Regions from separate parts of the Colwellia sp. M166 genome, predicted to be linked through region 3. Evidence: predicted binding sites of a transcription regulator. Region 3 holds the regulator's gene; each other region holds the start of a gene.
The links. The regulator sigma-54, encoded in region 3, starts transcription at its own class of promoters, with help from an activator protein. The targets are predictions, from matches to a motif close to GTTGGCACGNNNNTNGNNT.
Positions count from the first base shown of each region.

Region 1: FGD67_RS04630 (YggN family protein) is a predicted target of sigma-54. The motif match lies at 6,863-6,881, and genes of this name have one in related genera.
Region 2: FGD67_RS03820 (PEP-CTERM sorting domain-containing protein) is a predicted target of sigma-54. The motif match lies at 4,110-4,128, and genes of this name have one in related genera.

Region 1 covers NZ_CP040755.1:1,013,839-1,021,786, reverse strand. Annotated here, with positions in the region: gene FGD67_RS04665 (peptidylprolyl isomerase) at 1-576, opposite strand, end outside; gene FGD67_RS04660 (thiamine pyrophosphate-dependent enzyme) at 827-2,605, shown strand; gene lepB (signal peptidase I) at 2,710-3,375, opposite strand; gene FGD67_RS04650 (hypothetical protein) at 3,530-4,144, opposite strand; gene FGD67_RS04645 (RNA methyltransferase) at 4,347-4,859, shown strand; gene FGD67_RS04640 (cold-shock protein) at 5,151-5,360, shown strand; gene zapE (cell division protein ZapE) at 5,464-6,621, shown strand; gene FGD67_RS04630 (YggN family protein) at 6,955-7,758, shown strand.
Region 2 covers NZ_CP040755.1:849,315-857,262, forward strand. Annotated here, with positions in the region: gene FGD67_RS03805 (DUF748 domain-containing protein) at 1-1,630, opposite strand, end outside; gene FGD67_RS03810 (DUF2959 domain-containing protein) at 1,745-2,386, opposite strand; gene FGD67_RS03815 (hypothetical protein) at 2,416-2,646, opposite strand; gene FGD67_RS03820 (PEP-CTERM sorting domain-containing protein) at 3,229-4,017, opposite strand; gene prsT (XrtA/PEP-CTERM system TPR-repeat protein PrsT) at 4,488-7,277, shown strand; gene FGD67_RS03830 (outer membrane protein transport protein) at 7,415-7,948, opposite strand, start outside.
Region 3 covers NZ_CP040755.1:2,878,783-2,886,730, reverse strand. Annotated here, with positions in the region: gene kdsC (3-deoxy-manno-octulosonate-8-phosphatase KdsC) at 1-390, shown strand, start outside; gene lptC (LPS export ABC transporter periplasmic protein LptC) at 387-953, shown strand; gene lptA (lipopolysaccharide transport periplasmic protein LptA) at 919-1,464, shown strand; gene lptB (LPS export ABC transporter ATP-binding protein) at 1,465-2,196, shown strand; gene FGD67_RS13105 (RNA polymerase factor sigma-54) at 2,257-3,765, shown strand; gene hpf (ribosome hibernation promoting factor) at 3,802-4,089, shown strand; gene ptsN (PTS IIA-like nitrogen regulatory protein PtsN) at 4,119-4,571, shown strand; gene rapZ (RNase adapter RapZ) at 4,579-5,433, shown strand; gene FGD67_RS13085 (HPr family phosphocarrier protein) at 5,437-5,718, shown strand; gene mgtE (magnesium transporter) at 5,901-7,259, shown strand; gene pmbA (metalloprotease PmbA) at 7,365-7,948, opposite strand, start outside.

The sequences.
Region 1 (7,948 bases), 1.9 Mb from region 3:
GCATTGCTCAGCAGTGTAACCCGGCATTGGTATATTTTTAAAATTGCTGACTTGTTCATCAGGAGTAGTGTCACATGTTGTTATTAGTGCAATGGCATCAATGTTTTCCATCCCTGCAATTATTTCACCAAAAACAGTAAAACCACCATTTGCGGTGTCTAATTGCGGACCTCCGCCACTGTTGTCTGATAAGTTCACAAACCACTGGTTAGTTGCGCTATTCTCATTACCGCCCACTTTCGCCATCGCAATAGTGCCACGAACATTAGAATAAACCGGTTCGTTTGTTATGCTGCTATCGGTCGGAATTGCTGTTAATGGCAAGTTACCGGTAAATTCAAAGCCACCCGCTTGCATAACAAAATCTGGCACAACACGATGTACAACCGTATTGTTATAGTCATCATCGTTAATATACTTTAGGAAGTTATTGACTGTTATAGGCGTTGTTTCGTCGTGTAAGTTAACAGTGAAATTGCCGTGTGATGTTGTAAATTCCACTTTGGTTGCAGAAGCCGAGAGACTAGCAAAGGTGAATACTAGAAGTGATATTTTTGAAAATTTCGAGAAGTTCATAAATTTATTTCTTATGGCTCAATATGTTAAAAATTGCATGAATCATAAGTTGCTTTAAAGAAAACAACAAGACTAAGCGTGCTTTTAGGCTTTTTAAAGTACTTTACATTGAGTGTAAAGTACTGCTGACACAGGCTTTCTTGGTTAATACTAACGGCCAAGCATAAACATGATCTTGATCAGTTGATGAATATGTTTTTCTTAGTAAAGTCGCAGACTTATTTAAAATAACGTCAAAGGTTAACTGACGATGTCGTATGAAATGAATTTAGGTAAGGCATATAATGATAGCTTGCCAACTTTAGGAAATGTTATCACTGAGGTGATCCAATTTTTTGGCGCTGAAAGAGTTTATGGTGTAGGAGGGGATTTTGCGGCCAATTTAATTGCTGCTATCGCGCCAAAAGTAACTATATGTCCATCAAGCAATGAAATGCATGCCGGATTTTCTGCTTGTGCAAAAGCTGAAATTGATGGCATCGGCTTTTGTTTATCAACTTATATGGTCGGTAGTTTACCATGTACATCTGCTGCGGCATTGGCGGTAACTGAAGGTTTGCCTGTGATTTTTATTTCAGGCGCTCCCGCAGAATCAGAAGTCGCTAATCTAGCAATTCACCATACCTTACACCCAAATACAGCTTGGAAAACTGAGTATGATAGTGCTTTAAATGCTTTTGCTGCCTTGGGTATGAAAGTTGAACGTTTACAAGGTCAAAGAGCACCCGGGCATCCTAATATTGCTGGCGAACGGTTTTATCAGCTAGTGGCGCATGCTTACAAAACCAAACAGCCGGTTTTTATTGAAGTACCTCGGGATCAAGTTTTCCAAAAAACACAATCTATTCAGTTGCCTAAAAATACGGCTGCAATTTGCGGGTGTGAGCACATACTTACCGGCTCTGAACTTGTCGTTAATGCGATAGTTGAAAAACTTAATAATGCCCAGTTTCCGCTATTATATTTAGGTGATAGGTTAAAGCACAATCATAAATTACAGCGTCTGCTGATGACGTTTGCTGATAAATTTAGTATTCCATATGCTACTAGCTGGTTTGCAAAAGGCATTTTTAATGAGTATCACAGACTTTGTTTGGGCTCATATAACGGTGTATTCACTCAGACATCTGGTCGCCATTATATCGAGCAAAAAGTTGATTATATTATTGATGTGGCTAGCAGTATTTTGCCGCAAGACAGTAATATTGCTTTTGCAACTGGCACGCATAAAGTTGAAGCTTTTGAAAATAAAACCTTACTTAAAGGCGGAACATTATTAGAAAAAGATTTAGTAGAAATATTCCAATTGTTATTACAACGTCATAAGAAAACATTTGATTTTAAGCCGCCATCTGTTGAACCACAAGAGATAACTCCTTGCCATGAACTTGATTTTAATAATTTGGCGAGTACTTTAAATAGCATACAAGCTGAGGTTAAGACTAATTTAGTGTATTTACCTGAAGTCGGGAATTCCTATTTCGCTAGCTATAGTTTAAAAGTAAGACAATCATCGCTAGGCCGCAGTTGGCTGACAAATCCTTGGTATGGCGCTATGGGCACGGCATTACCTTATGCACGTGTGGTTGCTCAACGTTTACAAGATAATGCGCTCGATGAAAGAGCTGTGGTTATCATTGGTGATGGTGGCTTCCACTTTCAGTTGAATGATTTGATTCACTTCTTAAAAGATAATACGGATGTCACGATTATTTATATGCGTAATAATGTTTTTCATTTAGGTAAAAGCGGTGATGAGGCGATCTATCATTGTAATGATGAAAGGTTTGATGTTCATCAAGTGATTAAAGGCTATCAGGGACGTTCAACCACTATTGATACCGTCGCTGAGTTTATTGCTGAATTTAAAGCAACATTAAAGCACTCAGGTATATCTTTAATTGAAGTTTTAGCTAAGCCTATTGAGGATAAACAGTGCCATGAAATTAGGTTGTTAAATTTATATATCAAAGCAAAAAATGGTCAAGAAGAAGCGCTTAAAGAGTGGCAGTCGCTAACGTTATTGTAACTAGAAAATTTAGCAGAAATAAGATAAGTAAGCGCTATAGTTAGCAGAATAAGCTGGTTAACCACTGCGCTTTAAATCGATATCAAAAGTCAAATCATTAGCAGTTAAATAGCTTTTAAAAAACGCTCACTGCGTGGCACTAAATATTGTTCATAATTTAAAGAAAAAACGACTTTGTTAGAACGACCAATGATTTCTTCACGTGGTACTAAACCAATTGAACGAGAGTCAGCACTATTGTCACGGTTGTCACCCATCATAAGATAAAAGCCTGCAGGAATGGTTATTTCACGAAAGTTTGCTCTGCGAGGTTGATTGGCATTACCAGGTTGGACTTTAGTTCGTATTAAATGAGTATTGCCGGCAATGCTTTCTTGACTCAGGGTATAATTTTTCTTGCGAGAGACTATGGTGTAATCAGCGACTTGATGATTAATGGATAATTGATTGTTAACCATTGATACGGTATCTCCTGGAATGCCAATCACCCGTTTTACTAAGCGTTTTTTTGCCGCCTCAGATTCAAAAATTACAATGTCATTGCGCTTAGGGTCAGCAAAGTTTACAAGTGTTTTTTGACTAAAAGGCAATTTTAAGTCATAAGCCATTTTATTAATTAAAATACGATCTCCCTCTACAATCGTTGGCTTCATGGAGCCGGTGGGGACGTCATTCCAATCAGCAACTGCACTGCGAAAAACTAACATCAAGGAGATGAATACTAATAGTGAGGTATTTGTTTTGACGAAACTTAATATAGTATTTTTCATTATATTTCCTTTAAACTTTCATAAAATAACGGCTTGATTTTTGACTAAGCCGCTATTTTAAAGTTCCATCATTTAAATGAAATTAACAAGTGTAAATGTAAGTGTTTATTTCTGTATTTATGAAATCATCAGCAGGTGATTTAACCACAATGCTTTACTTATCGCTATAACCCCAAGGAGCAGCCGGTGCTTGAACTGCTTTAGTTAAATCAAAGTCAACACGAAACTCTCGCCCTTGACGAATCAACCGATAGCTAAACTTCTCAGGGTAGATAAACATTTGCCATGTGTTGCCAACCGATTGTGGTATGCCTGTTTTGACAAATAATTGTTTTGAATACTCATCAGCAGGAAAAGACTGTACTTGTGCCCAACCAGCGTCATTAGTATGTCCGCCATACATAGTAGATTCATCGTAGCTGCCATCTTGATGACGGTGATCATGTTTTAATGAAAGTCCTGAGCCGGTTTTTGTAATTATCCAAGTGCGAGAGGCGTCATCACCGACATGAAAAGGAATTTCAAGTTTTTCATCGGAGCACTTTCTAATATGCATCATAAGTTTTTTATTACTAAAACCACCGCCACTAGCGTTATCGACTGTCACTTGACCTTCAAATGCTTTATGACATAAGGCTTTTATACTATTGAAGAAACTTTCATGACTTGGCACGGAAACTAATGGAGCAGCACTAATAGTTGCCGCATTAGCAGAACAAAAGACACTGCTTGAAAGTAATAAGGTTAAAATATTGATTTTCGCTTTCATGAAATAGGCCCATAAATTGACTAAATTAGAAAAATTTTAATATCTGATGCTATCAGATATTAATTTAATAGAAAGCTGTAATAGTATTTTGGAATAAAAGCTAGGCTTACGCTGCAAAAATAATTTACTTGTAGTCTCTGCACTTGCAGCGCAAAATCAGACAAAATTAAGACCTAGCGTATTGAGAAAGTTGGAAATGAAATTGAAGAATGAAAATGTAGTTATTGGTTTAACTGATCCCAAAAGTCCGTCAAATGTTGGAGCTGTTATGCGTGCTGCAGGGTGTTACCAAGCAGATGAAATTCGCTATACGGGTGTTCGCTATGCAAGAGCGGCAAAGTTTCATACTGATACTAAAGATGTATCCAAAAAAATTCCTTTGCATGCTGTCGAGTCCTTAACTGATAACTTAATGTCAGGGCAGCAAGTTATTTGTGTTGACTTAGTTGAGGGCGCTATACCTTTACCTGAGTTTGAACATCCTGAAAATGCCATTTATATTTTTGGCCCTGAAGATGGCACGATCGCGCAAGATATTATTAACATGGCTGATGCTGTCGTTTATGTACCAACAGTAGGTTGTATGAACTTAGCAGCAAGCGTTAATGTTTTGCTTTATGATCGATTGGCGAAAGCAAAAAATATTTTGTTAGGAGACGAGTTAATTAAACGCAGTCGAGATACCAATAACAAGGTAAAAGTAAAAGCCAATTAAGCTTTGAAGCAGTTGTAGAGTAAGTTCGTGTGTATAATCATCGTATGTTGATTAACAATGCAGCGATTATATTTATTATTGCTACAATTGATTCTTTTCTTTGAAACGGCTTGACTCTTGATAAAAAGTCGGTAAAATCCGTCTCAGCTAGAAAGTAAGACCTATATTTATGTACAAAGTTTCGAAGTTATATTAGTAAGTAGCTCGTCCTGTTTAATAAGTAATAGCAACACTTCCTGCAACATCGCCTTATTTTTGAGGCATCAATTACGAATAAATAGGATAATACAAATGTCTAATACAACTACTGGTACAGTAAAATGGTTTAACGAGTCTAAAGGTTTCGGTTTCATCGAGCAAGAATCTGGTCCAGACGTTTTCGCACATTTTTCTGCAATCTCTGGCGACGGTTTCAAAACTCTTGCTGAAGGCCAAAAAGTACAGTTTACTGTTACTCAAGGTCAAAAAGGTCCTCAAGCTGAGAACATCGTAGCACTTTAATTAATATTTATTAGCTAACTTAACTGGTTTAAGTGAACTAAAATATTAAAAGTGTTGAAAAGGGGAGACATTAGTCTGCCCTTTTTGTGTCTGCAAAAAAATAATGATGTCAGTTACCGGTCAATATAAGCAACTTGTTGAGCAAAAATTACTTCAGCTTGACAGTGAACAACTTCAAGCAACCATTGCGCTGGACAAGCTTGCAGAAAAACTATCTCTTAGACAAACCCCATCTTCTATATTCATATCATTAAAAAAAATATTCAGTAAGCCTGCAGCTATTCAAGGGATCTATTTTTATGGCAGAGTAGGGCGTGGCAAAACCATGTTGATGGATTTGCTTTATCATCAGGTGAATATAACACGTAAAAAACGCATACATTTTCATCATTTTATGGAAAGCGTACATCAAAAGTTGCATGAGCTTAATACTATAGATAACCCGTTAGCACTCATTGCTGAAATATGGGCCGCTGAAGTTGACTTACTGTGTTTTGATGAGTTTTTTGTTAATGATATTGGTGATGCTATGTTATTGGCGGGCTTACTAAATGCCATGCTATCAAGCGGTATTACCTTAGTTGCAACATCGAACTGTCGGCCTGATCAGTTGTATCTAAATGGCCTTCAACGCGAAAGATTTTTACCAACCATAGATATTATCCACCAATATTGCCAAGTTATCTCTATTGATGGGTCGAAAGACCATCGCTTGATGACAAGTGATACCGTGACACATCAATATCGCGACTTTCATGTCGGTAATGAAAAAGGCGGTGATTTTTTATCTCAGCATTTTTTAGCCTTAGCTATCGGTAATGTGCAATATAACGAGAGTATCACCATTCATGGTAGAACCATTAATTTTGTCGCCCGTTGTCAGAGTGCTATTTGGTTTGACTTTATGGCAATTTGCTCAAGCCCGCGTAGCCAAAGAGACTATATTAAGTTAGCGGATCAATACGCAAGTGTGCTGATCAGCGATGTTCCTCAATTTAGTGGAAAACTCATTCCTGCGGTTTTTTCTGGTGTTGAAGATAGCTACCAACGTAGTGGTGTGGTGATGGGACAATTAAGAGGACTTGATGATGAAGCTCGGCGTTTTATTGCCCTTGTTGATGAGTTTTATGATCGAGGAATCCGTTTAATTATAGCTGCACAAGTTGATATTGCGGAGCTTTATCAAGGTACTCAACTCAGTTTTGAGTTTGCTCGCTGTCGTTCAAGACTATTTGAAATGCAGAGATTAGCTTACAGTTAATGACCTCATAATAGTTAACGCAAGAAATATATAAGCTAAATTACTACTGCTATGATTAAAATTAAAAATTTAATTATAGCGTTATTAATTCATGCAGAACTAATCCTATCTTCCTTATTTAGACTTGGTGTTATTTGTTAAATTGACTAAAAATTTAACTATACTACTAAAAATTAGTTTTTTGCACTTTACCTAATATTGTGCAATTCCCCTTAGTTATTGATATTAAGGTTATTTTTATATTGGCATCAGTTTTGTAAACAATATTAAATCATAAAAGCTTATTATCGCTTTGATGAAGTCTAATTGGATTAATTTATAAAGGAAGGTAATATGAAAACTTTGATCGCAACAGCATTAATTATGGCAAGCTCGGCAAGTTATGCGCACGAAAATTCTTTTTCTAGTGACTCATGTCAAGTTGACTTGAATGGCGGCATTAACATTAATGCTAGAGAAATTACCTTTTCTAAAAATAAATCTCCGGTGTATACCATCATTAACAATGATGTTTTATTGATCAACGGTGAAGAGGTTGCTTTAACAGCAAGTCAACGATCTTTACTTCATGAATACTCAACCAATATCCGTGGGGTTGTACCTGAGGTAAAAGTGATTGCTTTAGATGCTATTGATTTAGCTATTGATGGCGTCAACTTAGCGTTTAATGAGTTATTAGGTGATGGTAATAATGTTAGTTCAGAATTAACCATGCAATTAACCAATATTCGTACTGAAGTAGATGCAGAGTTTGATGGTAGTAAAGATTTTTATATTGACGAAGATGGCTTTGCTGGTGAAGATTTTTTTGGTGAAGACTTTGAGCAGAGAATTGAGTCGGCAGTAGAAACGACTATCCAAAATTCTTTAGGAAGCCTAATGGTTGCGGTTGGCCAGCAAATGCTATATTCGGGTGGTGATATGGATGCGTTTGGCAGCAAAATGGAACAATTTGGTGAGCAAATTGAACATGAAATGGAAGCTCGTGGTGCTGGATTAGAAAAGCGTGGTGAAGCGTTATGCCAATCTATTATCGTGATTGATAATTTGGAAGAACAATTGAAAGTAAATATTGATGAACTTGCAGATTATAATTTTATCACTGCTAGTCAGAAAAATTCGCATAGTGAAATTTAATTTTTAGAGCAACTTTCTGTTTAAGTCATCATATTATCATGTAATTTCCAAGAGAAGCGCTAGGCTTGATACCTTAGCGCTTTTTATGTACTGAATGAACGGCATATCGCGAGTGCATGAATAGATGTGGTGGTTTTGGGCTCTTTATCGTGTTTTGTCGTATTTTTATTGCTAAGGCTTAAAGTGCACG
Region 2 (7,948 bases), 2.0 Mb from region 3:
TAGCTGCTGCATCTAAAGTAAATTTTTGCTCAGATGCAAAAGGAAAACCACGCCCTTTTATATCTAGATATGCATATTTATCACTTTTTGCTTTCATGCTAAACAACACTTCTTGCTCTGGTTTTCTGCTATCAACATCAGATAAAGAAAGCTGACTAATGACAAGGTCACGTTCATAGTTAGGTGTAACACTAGCATCTTTAAAATTTATAACCGCCGGATCGATAACGGTAAATTGGCCAAGTTTAAACGCTAGTTCAGGTGCTTGATTTGCATCATCAAGCTCAGGTTTATTATGCTCTGGAACAGTATCAAGGTTGTCATTTTTCTGATTAACTTTTTCAGGGGCGGTCGACAAAGCAACTAAGGTTGCTAGCTTCTTGTCTTTATCTAATAGAAGATGACTAACAAGCCCAGATAAAGTAATACTATCAACAGCAATAAGCTCAGGTGCATACACTAGATCATTAATGACAAGTTGATTGAAAGCAGCCAGTGCTGGCATCTTTATTTGTTGATTTTTCGAAAACTGACCATCACTAAATTCACTGCGCTCAATATTTATTTTTGCAATGTTATTATCAAAATCTAGCGCAATATTGTCAGCCTTGATACGCGATATATCTGCTAAGATTGACTCATTGACTTGCGACTTGGCATAAATACCATTGGCAATATAATCTAACCTAGTATTAATGCTAATAGGCTTATTCGGTTGTAATGAAATAGTGAGTAACTCTGCTTGAATTTTTTGCTTCTTAACAGCAAGGTTAAAATCTTCTTGCGCAATATTGAGCTCTTCAATAACCAGTAATAAATCACTAACCTCGGTTGAGGTTCTGTCATTAGCTAGCTCGATAGCAATTTTGCTGGAATAACTAATTTGCCCATCAAGCGAAGATATTGATGAAGGCAAAAAAGCTTGTGCAGATTTTAATGCTACCTGCTGGGCTTTTACATTTATATTAAGCTTACCTTGTTGCTGTAATAAACGTCCATCTAGCGCAATTTCTATTGGCGCACCATTGAACTGACTCAGTAAATTTAATTTAAGATCTTGCTCATTTTTTGAAAGCAAAATATTTTCCAAAACAAGTGAATCAAGCTGAATATTATGCGTCTCTGAAAAGTATAATAACGCTATATGCGCATCGGTTAAGCTAAGCTCAGGTAAAATAACTTGATAAGGAAAGTCGGCACCCGTTTGCTCTGTAACTGCTTCATGTTCAGTTGCTGTAGAGGTTGCCTTTTCAGCCATTAATTCAATGCCAGCAACATTAAATGATGATGCATTCACCGTTACAGGAATAAAAATACCCTTAAGATTAAATTCAGAGATATAAATTTTATCAAACAATAATTGATGTAAATCCACCTCTGCCTCTAGGCTTTGTAATTTCAGCGCACTACTTTGCTCGTTAATTTTCACTTCTAAGTCGCTAATGGTTAAATGAGCAGTAAATGGGTTATAGCGAAGACTAGAAGTAGAAGTGAGTGATAGAGATTTTGGCAAACCGTAATGATTAACTATAGAGCGAATAACAAGTGGAGACAGTAACCAAATAAGACAATAAAGAGCAATAAAACCAATAATTAATACTTGACTAAGGCGTTTGAAATAACGACCCATTCTACATTCCTATAAATACGTCGACGGTAAAATAATCGCGTATTTTACCTGATTTAAAATAAAAACGGGCGACCATCACAAAAATTACAGTAGCCCATACGAAAACCTAACAAACTATTCTGGCTGTAACAAATCAATAAACTGTTGTGACTGCTCTATCGCTTTATTCATTTCAGCAACTAACGACTCAACATCGCGTTTAATGGTTTTATATTCGCCTTGCAAGGCACCAATAGCTTGAGCATTTAAATTATGCTTAAGATATAAACTATTATCTTTTAAGGCTGATAATACCGGAGCCATTCTATCTTTAGCCCGATGCATAGACTTAATTAAGCTTTGATAGTTGCGCTGCGTTTTTTTCAACTTTTGTTGACTCTGCTGCTTTAAGTTGTTGCTAGAATATTGCTGAATCTCATCATTCCATTCATCAAACAAAGCATCTGCCACACTCTCAATCGCGGCAATACGAGAGGCAACTTCTTGTGCAGACGACTCACTGGCTTCATATTGGTCATTAATTAATTCATACTGAGCTGCTAAATCCCCCCCTTCATAACTTATCAGTTGAGATAATTGTTCTAATGCCGATGTAAACTGCTGTTGAGCATCTTGCTGTGCAACTTGCGCACTCTCAACCCTGTTCAACATAATATCACGCTTATGAACACCGACTTTTTCCATTGCAGAATAATAGGCTGACTGACAGCCCACTAGTAATACAAGCATGATGATGGTGGAATATAATTTAGCCATGTCAGTACCTCTATTTATGTTAAGCTTATTCACAGACCGTTTCTGTTAGAGTACCTTGCCGCATCAATTATTGCCCATAAATGGGTAATCACTGCAAATGCTATCGGGAAAATTAACCACGAAAGTCCCCAAAAAATACTAGCAAAAACAAAGAATAAAATTGCTGGTAATATACGGCCTTGCACTAACTGCCCTAAACCAGGAATAAAAAAACTACATATTGCCGCTAAAACATTTCCGCCCGAACCTTGCTGTGCCATATTAAACCTCCAAAGTGTAAAATAGTTATTAATAATATATTTTTATGGTCAAAAGTATAACACTACCTTTCTTGGTAAACTGCTGTTATTGACTTTAGCTAACTTCAATTTGTAAAAATATATTTTATTGTACCAAGCCATTAAGTTTATGATCTTTTTTTGCAAATAAACACACATCAAAAACAGCATTTTGACCACTTAGAGTTAAAAACTAATAAAGTAAAGATAATATAAATTAAAACGTATTGTACTTTTTGAACAATACTGAAGACAGGTATGAGTTTGTTTTCTCTCAACGCTTACCAGCGGTTTGAGAACAACGCAGGAGCAGTTGTCGAGAATAACCATTATCTTCAACCAATGCCTTGCCTGCATGGATGTCGATACTTAGGTTCAGTCTGGAACTATGAACCTGTGCCGCTAAACCTTTTACATTTCACTGAGTGGGAAGAAACTTAGTAAAATTGGTATTAGTAGAATTGGTATTAACCAACGAATCAAATAGCGCAAATAAAAAAGCCAGATGCAAAGGCATTTGGCTTTTCAAAAAATTTATTTTCAGTTACATGCTAAGTTATAAAATTAAGCAGATAATAAATTGCTCTTAGCTCTCTGACGATATGCTATACCCGCCAAGGCAAGTAACATAAGTATAATTGTAGCCGGTTCAGGTACATCAACTACCGGACTATTGCCACGATTTACAGCAAAGGTCTCATGGACAGCATCGTTATAACAAGACATTGCCCAGCTTAACGATAAAGAAGTAGCCTCTCTAAATGCATCTAAGCCACTAACATTAAAGCTAAAACTTATTTTTTCATTGGTAGATGACCACGTAGAAGCATTTTCATTCAATTCATGCCCTTTTGTTTGACCAAATACAGCACCACGATCATCAGAATAACCATGGTAACTGCCGGCAGAGGTGGTGCCATTAATTTTATAAAGTCCACCATTAGTTTGATCAAGTCGCTCTATTCTACTAAAACGCGTATTCCAACCGCTGTAAAGATCACCTAATGAGAAAGCATAGTTAAAGCCAGAATTACTAGCACTATTGGCTCCTATAAGGAGATCGCCAAAAATAATATTTTTATGATTACTACCATCACTGTATGTATTGTTACTATTTCTACCGCGATATGAAGATGCAAACTTAGTGAAAACATCAACAGTAATAGTATCATCATCTCCCCAAGAAACATCCATCTGATCAACATTATAAATCCAGCCACCTTGACCAGCGTCTGCTCGATCATTTACTGAAACTGTTGTCCCATCTAAAGCTATATCTGTAGCATATGCACTCGTAGTGGCTAATAAAGCACCGAAGGTTAACATTTTTAAACTGTTTGTAATTATCGACATCATAATTTTCCAATTAACGTATTTACAAGTTTCGCATCAACTATTTAAGTGATGGCTTTTGTTGTCTTTACACCGTATTTAACCATAAACAAAAGCAAATATCGAACCAACAATATAAAATCAAAATAAAACAATGACTTAGACTATTACAGATATTGTTATTATTGATAAGTATCTCAAGTGTAAATTTTACTGACAATGCTATTTAAAACAACATTTTAAATAGCATAACCAATGCAACTTTATCTGTATAGATAGTATACGAAACTAAAAGTTTATTAAATGATTGTTTGTAAACGCCCCCCCAAATAAAGTAATTTTGCTAGCCTAGTTTAATAAAAGTATTTACCATATTTCAAACTGATCATCATTACTTAGCTAATCTTTTAAATTTAATGTTACCAACGGGCCCAATAATGAAAAGAAATATACCTGCAAAGCTAACAACAGTCTCAAACCGGAAAGCAACATTGAAAACAGTTACTGCCTTTTTCATTATTTCTAGTCTACTTTCCTGGCAAGCAAATGCAGATGAGAACGCTGATAAACTTTATGAAAATGCCTTAATTTCGTACCAAAATAAAGATATTACAACCTCAATAATTCATCTAAAAAATGCTCTACAAAAACAACAAGATCACTTAGCCTCTCGAATTTTATTGGCACAAGCTTTAATAGCAACAGGTGATGGTGCATTAGCAGAAGTAGAATTAAACAAAGCTAGGGCTTATAACGCAGATCAAAATAGATTAGTAACCCTATTTGCACATGCTTATTTATTACAGCATAAGTACGATGAAGTTTTACGTGTAACTAAACCTAGTACTCGGGGAAATAAAATTGAGGCTGAATTATTAGTTTTTAAAGGTCAAGCATTAATCGGGCAAAAGCTGTTGCGCTCAGCAGACAGTGCATTTGAAGAAGCGTTATCCTTCTCTCCTGATAATCAAATGGCATTACTTGGCAGAGCACAAATAGCCCTTAATACATTAAAAATCGATAGCGCACTAACCTTTGTTGAGCAAGCCATCGCAGGACCTCTACCTTTCATTAATGGTTGGATATTAAAAGCGAATATATTAGCACAGTCAAATCAACTACAAGGGGCAATGACGGCGATTGAACAAGCATTGGAAATTGACAATACACATTTAGCAGCACGATTAACCAAAGCCATGTTGCACATTAGCTTACAAGAATATGCCTTGGCTGAAGCACATGTAGACTACATCATTAGTGAAATACCTAATGAGCCAAGAGCAGGCTATTTGAAAGCAATAATTAATGCTAACTTAAACAAAGAAGGTGATAAGTCTGCTAATATAAAATTAACTGAGGTCATTGCTACTTTAGCTGCAGTTCCTGATGAAATAATGAAAACAACACCTGATTATTATTTTCTCGCGGGATTGACAAACTTTCAATATGGTAACCTTGTTGATGCCAAAAGGTATCTAGAAAAATATCTCAGCTATGTAGAGCTGCATTTACAGTCGGTCAAAATGATTGCTCAAATTGATTTGCAACAAGGCAATACAATATCAGCCAAAAACCTCTTATCAAAAACCAACTTATCTCAACCTGATGATCCTGACATATTAACACTCTTAGGTATGACCTACCTGCAGCTAGGGGATGTAAAAAAAGCCGAAAATTACTTTAAGCAAGTCTTAGTATTAAAGCCTAACTCTGAAATTGGTATAACAAATCTAGCACGTAGTAAAATGCAGTCGGGGGAGTATCAATTAGCAATAGATGCATTACTTACCATAAAAGATAATAAAGTTAATAACATTCAAATAAAGTTATTATTGATTGATTCATACGAAAAAGGAAAGCTTTATGATGATGCGATCGCTATTGCACAAGAACTCGTTCAACAATATCCAAACGATAGTTACTTTCAGCAAAGATTAGGTGCATTATTAGGCTGGAACAATAAAATAATCGCCGCAAGAGTAGCCTTTACTAAAGCATTGCTACTTGATAACACTAACATTGCTGCCATCATACATTTAGCCAGAATGGATATCATTGAAAACGATCTCGAAAGTGCAAAAGTTTTTTTAAATGAAAAACTAAAACAATTCCCTCAAGATCCACTGATAATGACAGAATTATCGAATATATTTTTACTTGAAAATAACTATGATGAAGCCCTACTCTGGGTTAATAAAGCACATGTCCAAGCACCTAACAATTTCTATGTGTTATCTAAACTTGTAAATACCTTAGTTGCTAATAAACAACTCACTGAAGCTACTGAGTTTGCCGATTTGTATATAGGTCAAAATCCTAGCTCTTTAGACAGCTTAAAATTGATCGCCAGATTATATCAACAACAAAATAAACACCAACAAGCCATAATGGCGCTTAGAGATTATGTTAAAAAATCTACCGATAAATCTTCAGCTAATATAACGCTTGCACAAGCCCAATTGAAAGCAGGAGATAATGTCGGGGCGATGCAATCATACAAGAAAGCAATTGTTGCAGACCAAAAATCAGTATCTGCTCATATCGGTTTGGTAAACCTTGTTATTAGTAATAAAGATGAGGCCTTTGCATTAAGCTTAATTGAAAACATAGCTAAATTAACAGCCAGCAAAAGCTTAGAGCAAGTATTATTAGGTGATTTATACTATACCTTAGATAATATCGTAAAAGCCAAGAAGCATTACTTAACAGCACTGAGTTTTTCTGATCAAAAGCAGGCTATTTTAGGGCTTTACCGCAGCTTTAAAAAAATCAATGAATTAGAGCAAGTTATTCCTTATTTAAAGGATTGGCTTAAAAAGTATCCGGATGATATTGCTGTAGAAATATCATTAGCTGATAGTTATAAAAGTTCAGGACAGCTACAACAGGCCGCGGATAATTATGAAAAGCTATTAAGTAAGCATGGTCAACTGCCGATATTACTGAATAATGCAGCAAATATTTATTTTTCACTTAACCAACAAAAGAAAGCCCGTCAATACGCTGCTCAAGCATACTCTTACTTAAAAGATAATGTTGCTATTATAGACACCTATGCATGGATTGAAAGTCGCTTAGGAAATCACCTAGAAGCACTAGCATTATTCAGATACGCACTGACTAAAGATTATGACAATGCCGAAATAAAATACCATTTAGCCGTCACGTTAGATAAGCTTGGTAGGACAACAGAAGCCAAAGGTCACCTCATTGAAGCAATTAATAGTCAGCAGTTATTTCAAGGAAAAGAACAAGCAAAGCGACTATTAGCAACGTGGTAAGTAGCGTAGCAGTCTAACGAAGATACCTACAGAACATAGTAAAAATAAAAGCCAACCTTAAATTCGGTTGGCTTTTTTGTCATCATTGTGCTTAAAGTTATGTCTTTAATACCAAAAACATAAAGTTTTATAATTAACTAAAAGCTTTTGTTATATTGAATAGCAACAATTAAGGCATTACCTTCCGAGCTAAAACCCCAATCCTTATTGCCAACAACGCCATCTAAAGAACTAGGTAATTTACCTAATAATGCATCTTCTTCAGTAACAATCACATTATCGCCATTGATATAAGAAATACCAAAATCGATACTGTCATTACTTGCTAGTTGATAAGTAGCACCGGCGCTATACCACAATCGGTCACTGTCAGGAATTGAGATTGAACGATAGTCTTCCGCAGCTGACTGATCAAAGGCAATACCAATTCTTAAAACAAGATCTTGGTTCACATCATAAGTTGCACCTAAAGCAAAACGATAGCTGTCTTCAAAATTTTCTTGTTTTTCAAATGCTAGCGTATCACCGATAAATGCCTCAAGCTTTTCAAAGCTCGACCACTGAGTATACATAATACTGTAATGTGTTGCCCACTGTTCGGTAAGTTGATGAAAACCTGAAAACTCAGCTATTGCAGGCATATCAACAGACAAGCTCGCTGCTTGCTCCTG
Region 3 (7,948 bases):
TATGGCATCAAAGCTTTAGGTGCTAGTGGTGTTGATGTTGCCGTGATCACCGGCAGAAAATCTAACATAGTACAGACCCGCATGAGTGCATTAAATGTTAAACACATAGTCCAAGGTGAAGAAAATAAACTCCCAGCATTAAAAGCCATGATGGCGGCATTAAAATTAACACCTGAGCAAGTCGCTTACATTGGTGATGATATGCCAGATTTTGACTGCCTTAACTATGTGGGTTTAAGTATTGCTGTTAATGACGCGCATCCTGCGATATTAAAACTCTGTCACTATATTACTTATACCCGAGGGGGTTTTGGTGCCGTACGAGAAACTTGTGATCTAATAATGCAAAGTCAAAACACCTTAGCGGCGGCTACAGGCGCGAGTATATGAGCCGAATTTATCTTGCGACAATAATCTTATTTATCATAGCCGTTTCGACTTATGGACTGCTTGAATGGTATAGCGTGCAAGAAGAAACAAGCAACATTCTCGACAGCACGAGTAACCCTGAATTTATTGCTGAGAATCTCAACAGTGACATTTATAAAGCATCGGGCGCATTAGCTTACAATGTTGAAGCACAACGAATGGAACATTATGCGCAATTAGAGGTCACACACTTTGAGTATCCACAATACACTTTATATCCAAAAAACAACAAACCCACTTGGCAAATTACCGCCAACGAAGGCACCTTGTATGGTAACAACCGAGTAAAATTAAAAAATCGCGTACGTTTAATCGCCACTGATGAAGAAAGTTTGATACAGGAAGTACACGGAAAAAATTTAGAAATGGACTTGAAAACTAATATTATCAGCTCAGAGCAAACTATCTTAATATTAGGTAAAGGATTTACTATGTATGGCTCAGGATTAATTGTAGACTTAAACACAACACAGATGACATTGACCGAACATGTACAAACCATTTATAAAAAAACTAACAACTAAATTAACTTTCTTAGCGGCGCTACTTTTATTAGTCCCTGCAGCAAGTGCTGAAAAGTTTGATGTTGAGCAAGAAATTAAAATTTCTTCTTCACGCCAAGCAGCCGATCTGAAGAACAAAATATTCAGTTATATTGATAATGTCATTATTTCTCAAGGCACGCTTAAAATACATGCTGAATTAGTTCAGGTCATCACTCAAGAAGAAAACGATAATAAAATTTATATTGCTAAAGGCTCACCAGCAACATTTGAGCAAACCCTGCAAGATGGTAGTCCAATCAACTTACAAGCCAACGAAATCCGTTATGAACCAGCGATGAATATTGTCGTCATTTCAGGTAATGCCTTATTACGTCAAGAAGGCAGCGAAGTGAGCGGTAATAAAATTACTTATAATTTTGACACTGAATATGTCAATGCTGAAAGCTTAGAAAATGCCAAGGTTGAGACGGTTTTACAACCTAAAAATAAAACTGAGCAACTAGAAAAATCAAAGGATAAACAAGAGTAGATGGCAACTTCAACATTATCCGCAACCGGTCTAGCAAAAGCCTATAAAGGCCGAAAAGTAGTTAAAAACGTCAGTATGAAGGTCTCTGCTGGACAAATTGTTGGCTTATTAGGACCGAACGGTGCTGGCAAAACGACCTCTTTTTATATGATTGTCGGTTTAGTCAACAATGATAGCGGCTCCATTGTTTTAAATGATGAAGACTTAACTTTATTACCGATGCACGAACGCGCACGTAAAGGTATCGGCTACTTACCTCAAGAAGCATCAATTTTTCGTAAGCTTTCGGTTTATGACAACATCATGGCCATTTTACAAACTCGCAAAACTCTCAATGATATCGAAAGAGAAGAGAAACTTGAACATCTGCTAGAAGAGTTCAACATTAGCCATATCAAAGATAACTTAGGCATGAGCTTATCGGGTGGTGAACGCCGACGCGTTGAAATAGCACGCGCTTTAGCAGCGGAACCAAAATTTATCTTACTTGATGAGCCCTTTGCAGGTGTTGACCCTATTTCAGTAGGTGATATAAAAAAAATTATCCTACACTTAAAAGAACGTGGTATTGGCATTTTGATCACCGACCACAATGTACGAGAAACACTCGATGTTTGTGAGCACGCCTATATTGTTAGTCATGGCGAACTTATTGCTGAAGGTGATGCTAATCAAATTCTTGCGAATCAGCATGTAAGAGATGTATACCTTGGTGAACAATTCACGCTATAGTGAGTAACAAACTACAACGGCACAATAATAATGTCTTTGAACAGGGAAAAGAAAACGTAAATGCGTCCTACTCTGCAACTCCGTATCGGACAACAGTTAACGATGACCCCGCAATTGCAGCAGGCGATCAAACTGTTGCAATTATCTACTCTGGATCTACAGCAAGAAATTCAAGAGGCACTTGAAAGTAATCCTTTGCTTGAAGTTGATGAAACTGCTGATAATAGCTCGGAAAGTACCCCTGACCATTTAGAGGAAGCCTTTTCTGCTGGTGTTAGTGAAGATACAGCAATGTCATCCTCAGATGGCAGTGAAGATTCAGCACCAACGATCGATGAAATTAGCTCCTCAGAAGGCCTAGCCAAAACCGATATTCCCGAAGAACTTAATAGTGATACTACTTGGGATGACAACTTTAGTGCTGGTGCAAGTAGTGGCGGTGTTGGACCGGCATCAGAAGATTATACCTACCAAGGTGAAACAAAAGATTCATTACAAGATCACCTAATTTGGCAAATGGAACTCACGCCCTTTAGCGATACCGATAAAACCATTGCTATTGCCATTATTGAAGCCATTGATGAAGCAGGTTACTTAACCGTTTCAGCAGAAGATATCTTAGAAAGTGTCGGCATTGAAGATGTTGAGCTTGACGAAGTTGAAGTAGTACTAAAGCGCATTAACATGTTTGACCCCGTAGGTGTTGCTGCTCGTTCAATTCCTGAATGCCTACTGATTCAACTTAATCAATTCGCTAAAGATACCCCTTGGTTAGCGGAAAGTAAGTTAGCCGTAACTGAATATATTGAATTACTCGGCAATCGAGATTACCGCCAGTTAATGCGAAAATTACGCTTAAAAGAAGATCAATTACGCGAAGTTATTCGCCTGATACAATCTTTAGATCCTCGCCCAGGCGATAGCGTGATAAAAAGCGAAGAACAATATGTCATTCCTGATGTCTCTGTTGAAAAGAAAAACGGCCGTTGGACGGTAGAGCTCAACCCTGATACTGCACCTAAGTTATCGGTAAATCAGCAATATGCGGCGATGTCTCGCACCATGAAATCATCCACTGATAGTCAGTTTATCCGCTCGAATTTACAAGAAGCTAAATGGTTTATCAAAAGCTTAGAGAGCAGAAACGATACGCTATTAAAAGTGTCAAACTGTATTGTGCAACGCCAGCAAGGATTTTTTGAACATGGTCCAGAAGCTATGCGTCCGATGGTATTAAACGATATTGCCGAAGCTGTTGATATGCATGAATCAACAATCTCACGGGTGACGACGCAAAAGTATATGCACACGCCTAGAGGGATTTTCGAGCTGAAATATTTCTTTTCAAGTCATGTTAGCACTGAAAATGGTGGTGAGTGTTCATCGACTGCAATTCGTGAATTAATCAAAAAACTTGTTGCTGCTGAAATACCTGCAAAACCTTTAAGTGATAGCAAAATGGCAGATATTTTAGCCGAGCAAGGTATCAAAGTCGCAAGGCGGACCATTGCTAAATATCGTGAATCGCTCTCTATACCGCCATCAAATCAACGTAAAAGCCTACTCTAGGCCAACTTACTCACCCGTAAAAGAGGACAGCAGCATATGCAAATTAATCTTACCGGACACCATGTCGACGTTACCGATTCATTACGTGATTATGTTAATGGCAAATTTGAAAAGCTAGAACGTCATTTTGATCACATCAACAATGTACATGTCGTATTAACAGTCGAGAAGCTCAATCAAATTGCCGAATCCACTGTCCATTTAAGTGGCACTGAGGTCCATGCTAAAGCAGAAAACAATGATATGTATGCATCAATTGATGCTTTAATTGATAAGCTAGATCGCCAAATCTTGAAGTACAAAGGCAAGATTAACAAGCATTAGCGTAGCACCACATTAGGTCTTATAAGTTTATGAAGTTGCAAGATATCTTAACTCCGGACTGCACTATTTGTGCAGTACCGGCTGCAAGTAAAAAACGTATTTTAGAATATTTAAGTAGTCTTGCTGCTGAAAAATTGGCAAATCACGACACTTTTCAACTATTAGAGAGCTTAGTTAAACGTGAACGAATGGGCTCAACAGGTATAGGTAATGGCATTGCTATACCTCATGGCCGCTTAAGTGATGCCACACAGCCAATTGCTGTGGTTATCACCATAGAAGAAGCGATTAATTTTGATGCTATTGATCATCGTCCCGTAGATATTTTTATTGCCTTGTTTGTACCTGAAGAAGAATGCCAAAATCATCTGTGCACCCTTCAAAGTATTGCGACAATTTTTCGTAACAAACAGTTTTGCAAACAGGTACGTCAATGTAAAACTAACCAAGAGCTTTTTCAGTTAATCCAACAAGCGAGTTAAAGCACGGATGAAATTAATTATTGTAAGTGGCCGATCTGGCTCCGGCAAAAGTGTCGCACTGCGTGTTTTAGAAGATTTAGGCTATTACTGTGTCGACAATATTCCAGTTAATTTACTACCGGCATTAACCCATACGGTCATCAATGATTATGAAAATGTTGCGGTAAGTATCGATGTTCGCAACTTACCGAAAGATCCTAACGATGTGCCTGAAATTATTGATTACCTGCCGAGTGCTGTCGAGTTAAACCTACTCTATTTGGATGCAGATGATAGCGACCTGATCCGTCGATTTAGTGAAACTCGACGTTTACACCCATTGATTAAGCAAAACATTGCTTTAGACCAAGCTATTGCCTTAGAGAAAAAACTGCTGGAACCGATCGCTAGTCGAGCACACTTATATATCAATACCAGTCAACTATCACCACATCAACTTGCCGACTTAGTCAGAGAACGTATTTTGGGTAAAACATCAGGTTCTATGGTGGTGGTCTTTGAATCATTTGGTTTCAAACATGGTGTGCCGCAAGATGCCGACTATGTTTTTGATGCCCGATTTTTACCTAATCCATTTTGGGATAAAGAGCTAAAAGACTATACCGGCTTAGATAAGCCAGTACAAGATTTCCTTGCTAGCCAAGCGATAGTGACTAAGTTTATTTGGCAAATTAACAGCTTTATGATGACTTGGTTACCGCATTTAGAACGTAATAATCGTAGCTATATTACCATCGCTATTGGCTGTACTGGCGGTAAGCATCGCTCAGTATATATTGCAGAATTATTAGCCAATAATATGCGTAAAGAGCGTAAAGACGTGCAATCTCGTCACCGTGACTTACCCATTGAAAGTACATAAATTATGATGACTGTACAATTTAGCCGTGAAGTACTGATCATCAATAAACTTGGCTTACATGCCAGAGCGGCCTCAAAACTTGCTCAGCTTAGCCAAAAATTTACCGCGAAAGTCACAATTGAATTAGCTGATAATAGTGCTGACGCTAATAGCATTATGGGCTTAATGCTATTAGCCGGCGCCCAAGGAAAAACCGTTAAGGTTGTCGCCTCAGGTGAAGATGCAGAAAGAGCGCTAGCAGAGATTTGCCAACTTTTTAGTGACAAATTTAATGAAACTGAGTAAATAAAGCCAAGCACTAAGCTCCTCAACCTGTGTTTAAGTCAATAAAAAAGCTGCGAAAAGTGATAAATTACGGTAAACTCAACACTGATAATTATCAATTTTGAGCGTAACATCACCTTAATAATTATCCTTCATACTAATAATTTTCAGTTTTCGTTTTTACAACGGCACAAGGTAGCTATATGCCGGAAGTTTCTGAGCAAGATTACAGTCATCAACGCCTACAGCAAGTTAATGATGCCATCGATAGTGGCATGTTTGTCTATGTCCGCAAATTATTGCAAGACATGCCTGCTTATGATCTCGCCTTACTATTAGAGTCTTCTCCAACCAAGAGTCGTATGGCGCTATGGCAATTAATTGATGCTGATCATCATGGTGAAGTACTTGAAGAGCTAAACGAAGAAGTTCGAAAAGGCATACTAAAAAATATTCATCCAGAAAAGTTAGCTGCCGTTGCTGAAGGCATGGATGTAGATGATTTAGCAGAAGTATTCAGAACACTACCTGACAGCGTTTATCAGGAAGTGCTAAACGCAATGGACTGGCAAGACCGTAGCCGTGTTGAAGCCGCATTGTCATATGAAGAGGATACTGCCGGCGGTATCATGAATACCGACACCATATCTATTCGTCCAGATGTGACGGTAGATGTGGTTTTACGCTATTTGCGCTTACGTGGCGAGTTGCCTGAAGCAACCGACTCATTTTATGTTGTTGACCGCGAAGATCATTTCATCGGAGCCGTATCATTATCAGCGATTGTAACTGCAAAAGCTGAAACCATCATTTCCAACCTGATTGATGAAGACATCCAAGCAATTACCGCTGATATGAACGAGAAAGACGTTGCACAACTATTTGAGCGTTATGACTGGTTTTCAGCTCCCGTTATCGATGAAGAAGGACGCTTGCTTGGTCGTATCACCGTAGATGATGTTGTTGATATTATTCGTGAAGAGGCTGAACATTCCATGATGAGTATGGCGGGTCTAGATGACGAAGCCGATACTTTTGCTCCGGTATTAAAAAGTACTCAACGACGCTCTATTTGGTTAGGGGTAAACTTAATTACCGCCCTAATGGCTGTTGCAGTATCAAGTATGTTTGAAGGAATTTTAAATCAGTTAGCCATTTTGGCGGTATTAAACTCTTTAGTCCCTAGCATGGGCGGCGTTGCCGGTAATCAAACCTTAACACTGGTTATTCGCGGTATGGCTTTAGGGCATGTTGGTGAGAGTAACTCACGTATTTTACTCTATAAAGAGCTTGCCATTGGCTTTTTCAACGGTTTGATATGGTCCGTATTAATCGCCACTGTCGTCGCTATTTGGCAGCAAAATTTAATGCTCGGCGCTATTATCGCCTTTGCCATGTTAATGAATATGACCGCTGCGGGTCTAGCGGGTGTCACGATTCCTTTAGTATTGAAAAAGATGAATATAGACCCAGCATTGGCCGGTAGCGTCATTCTCACTACCGTTACCGATGTTGTCGGAATATTCGCCTTCTTGGGTACCGCAACGTTACTGCTAGGGTAGAGCAGCCGTCAGTTTTAAGCTGTCAGTCAAAACAAGTGGAGCGGCTCAGGACTGGTTTTTGCTTTTAACTAAAAGCTGATAGCTATTAACTTCCAACTTTAATACTTAACTGCCAGCCACTTGCATTTCATTAACGATAATTGAGCCGGTATGAATACTACCACGCATATCAATATCATCTCCTATTGCCACAATACCAGTAAAAATATCTTGGAGCTTTCCAGCAATAGTTATTTCATCAACCGGATAAGCTATCTCGCCATTTTCGACCCAGAAGCCTGCAGCACCGCGTGAATAATCGCCCGTGACTACATTAACCCCTTGGCCCATCATTTCAGTCACTAACAACCCCGTACCCAATGTTTTTAACATGGCATCAAAATCACCACCTTGACCAGCGCCTTTCATACCAAGTTGCCAATTATGAATACCGCCGGCATGACCCGTTGTTTGTAAACCCAGTTTACGTGCTGAATAACTAGTGAGCAGATAAGTCGCTAACTTACCGTCGGTAATGATTTCACGATCAATGGTTGCGACACCTTCAGCATCAAAAGCGCTACTCGCTAAGCCTTTTTTGATATGAGGACGTTCGCTAATATTCAAAAACTCAGGAAAAACTTGTTTGCCAATTGAGTCCATTAAAAAAGAAGATTTACGGTATAAATTGCCGCCACTGATGGCGGCGA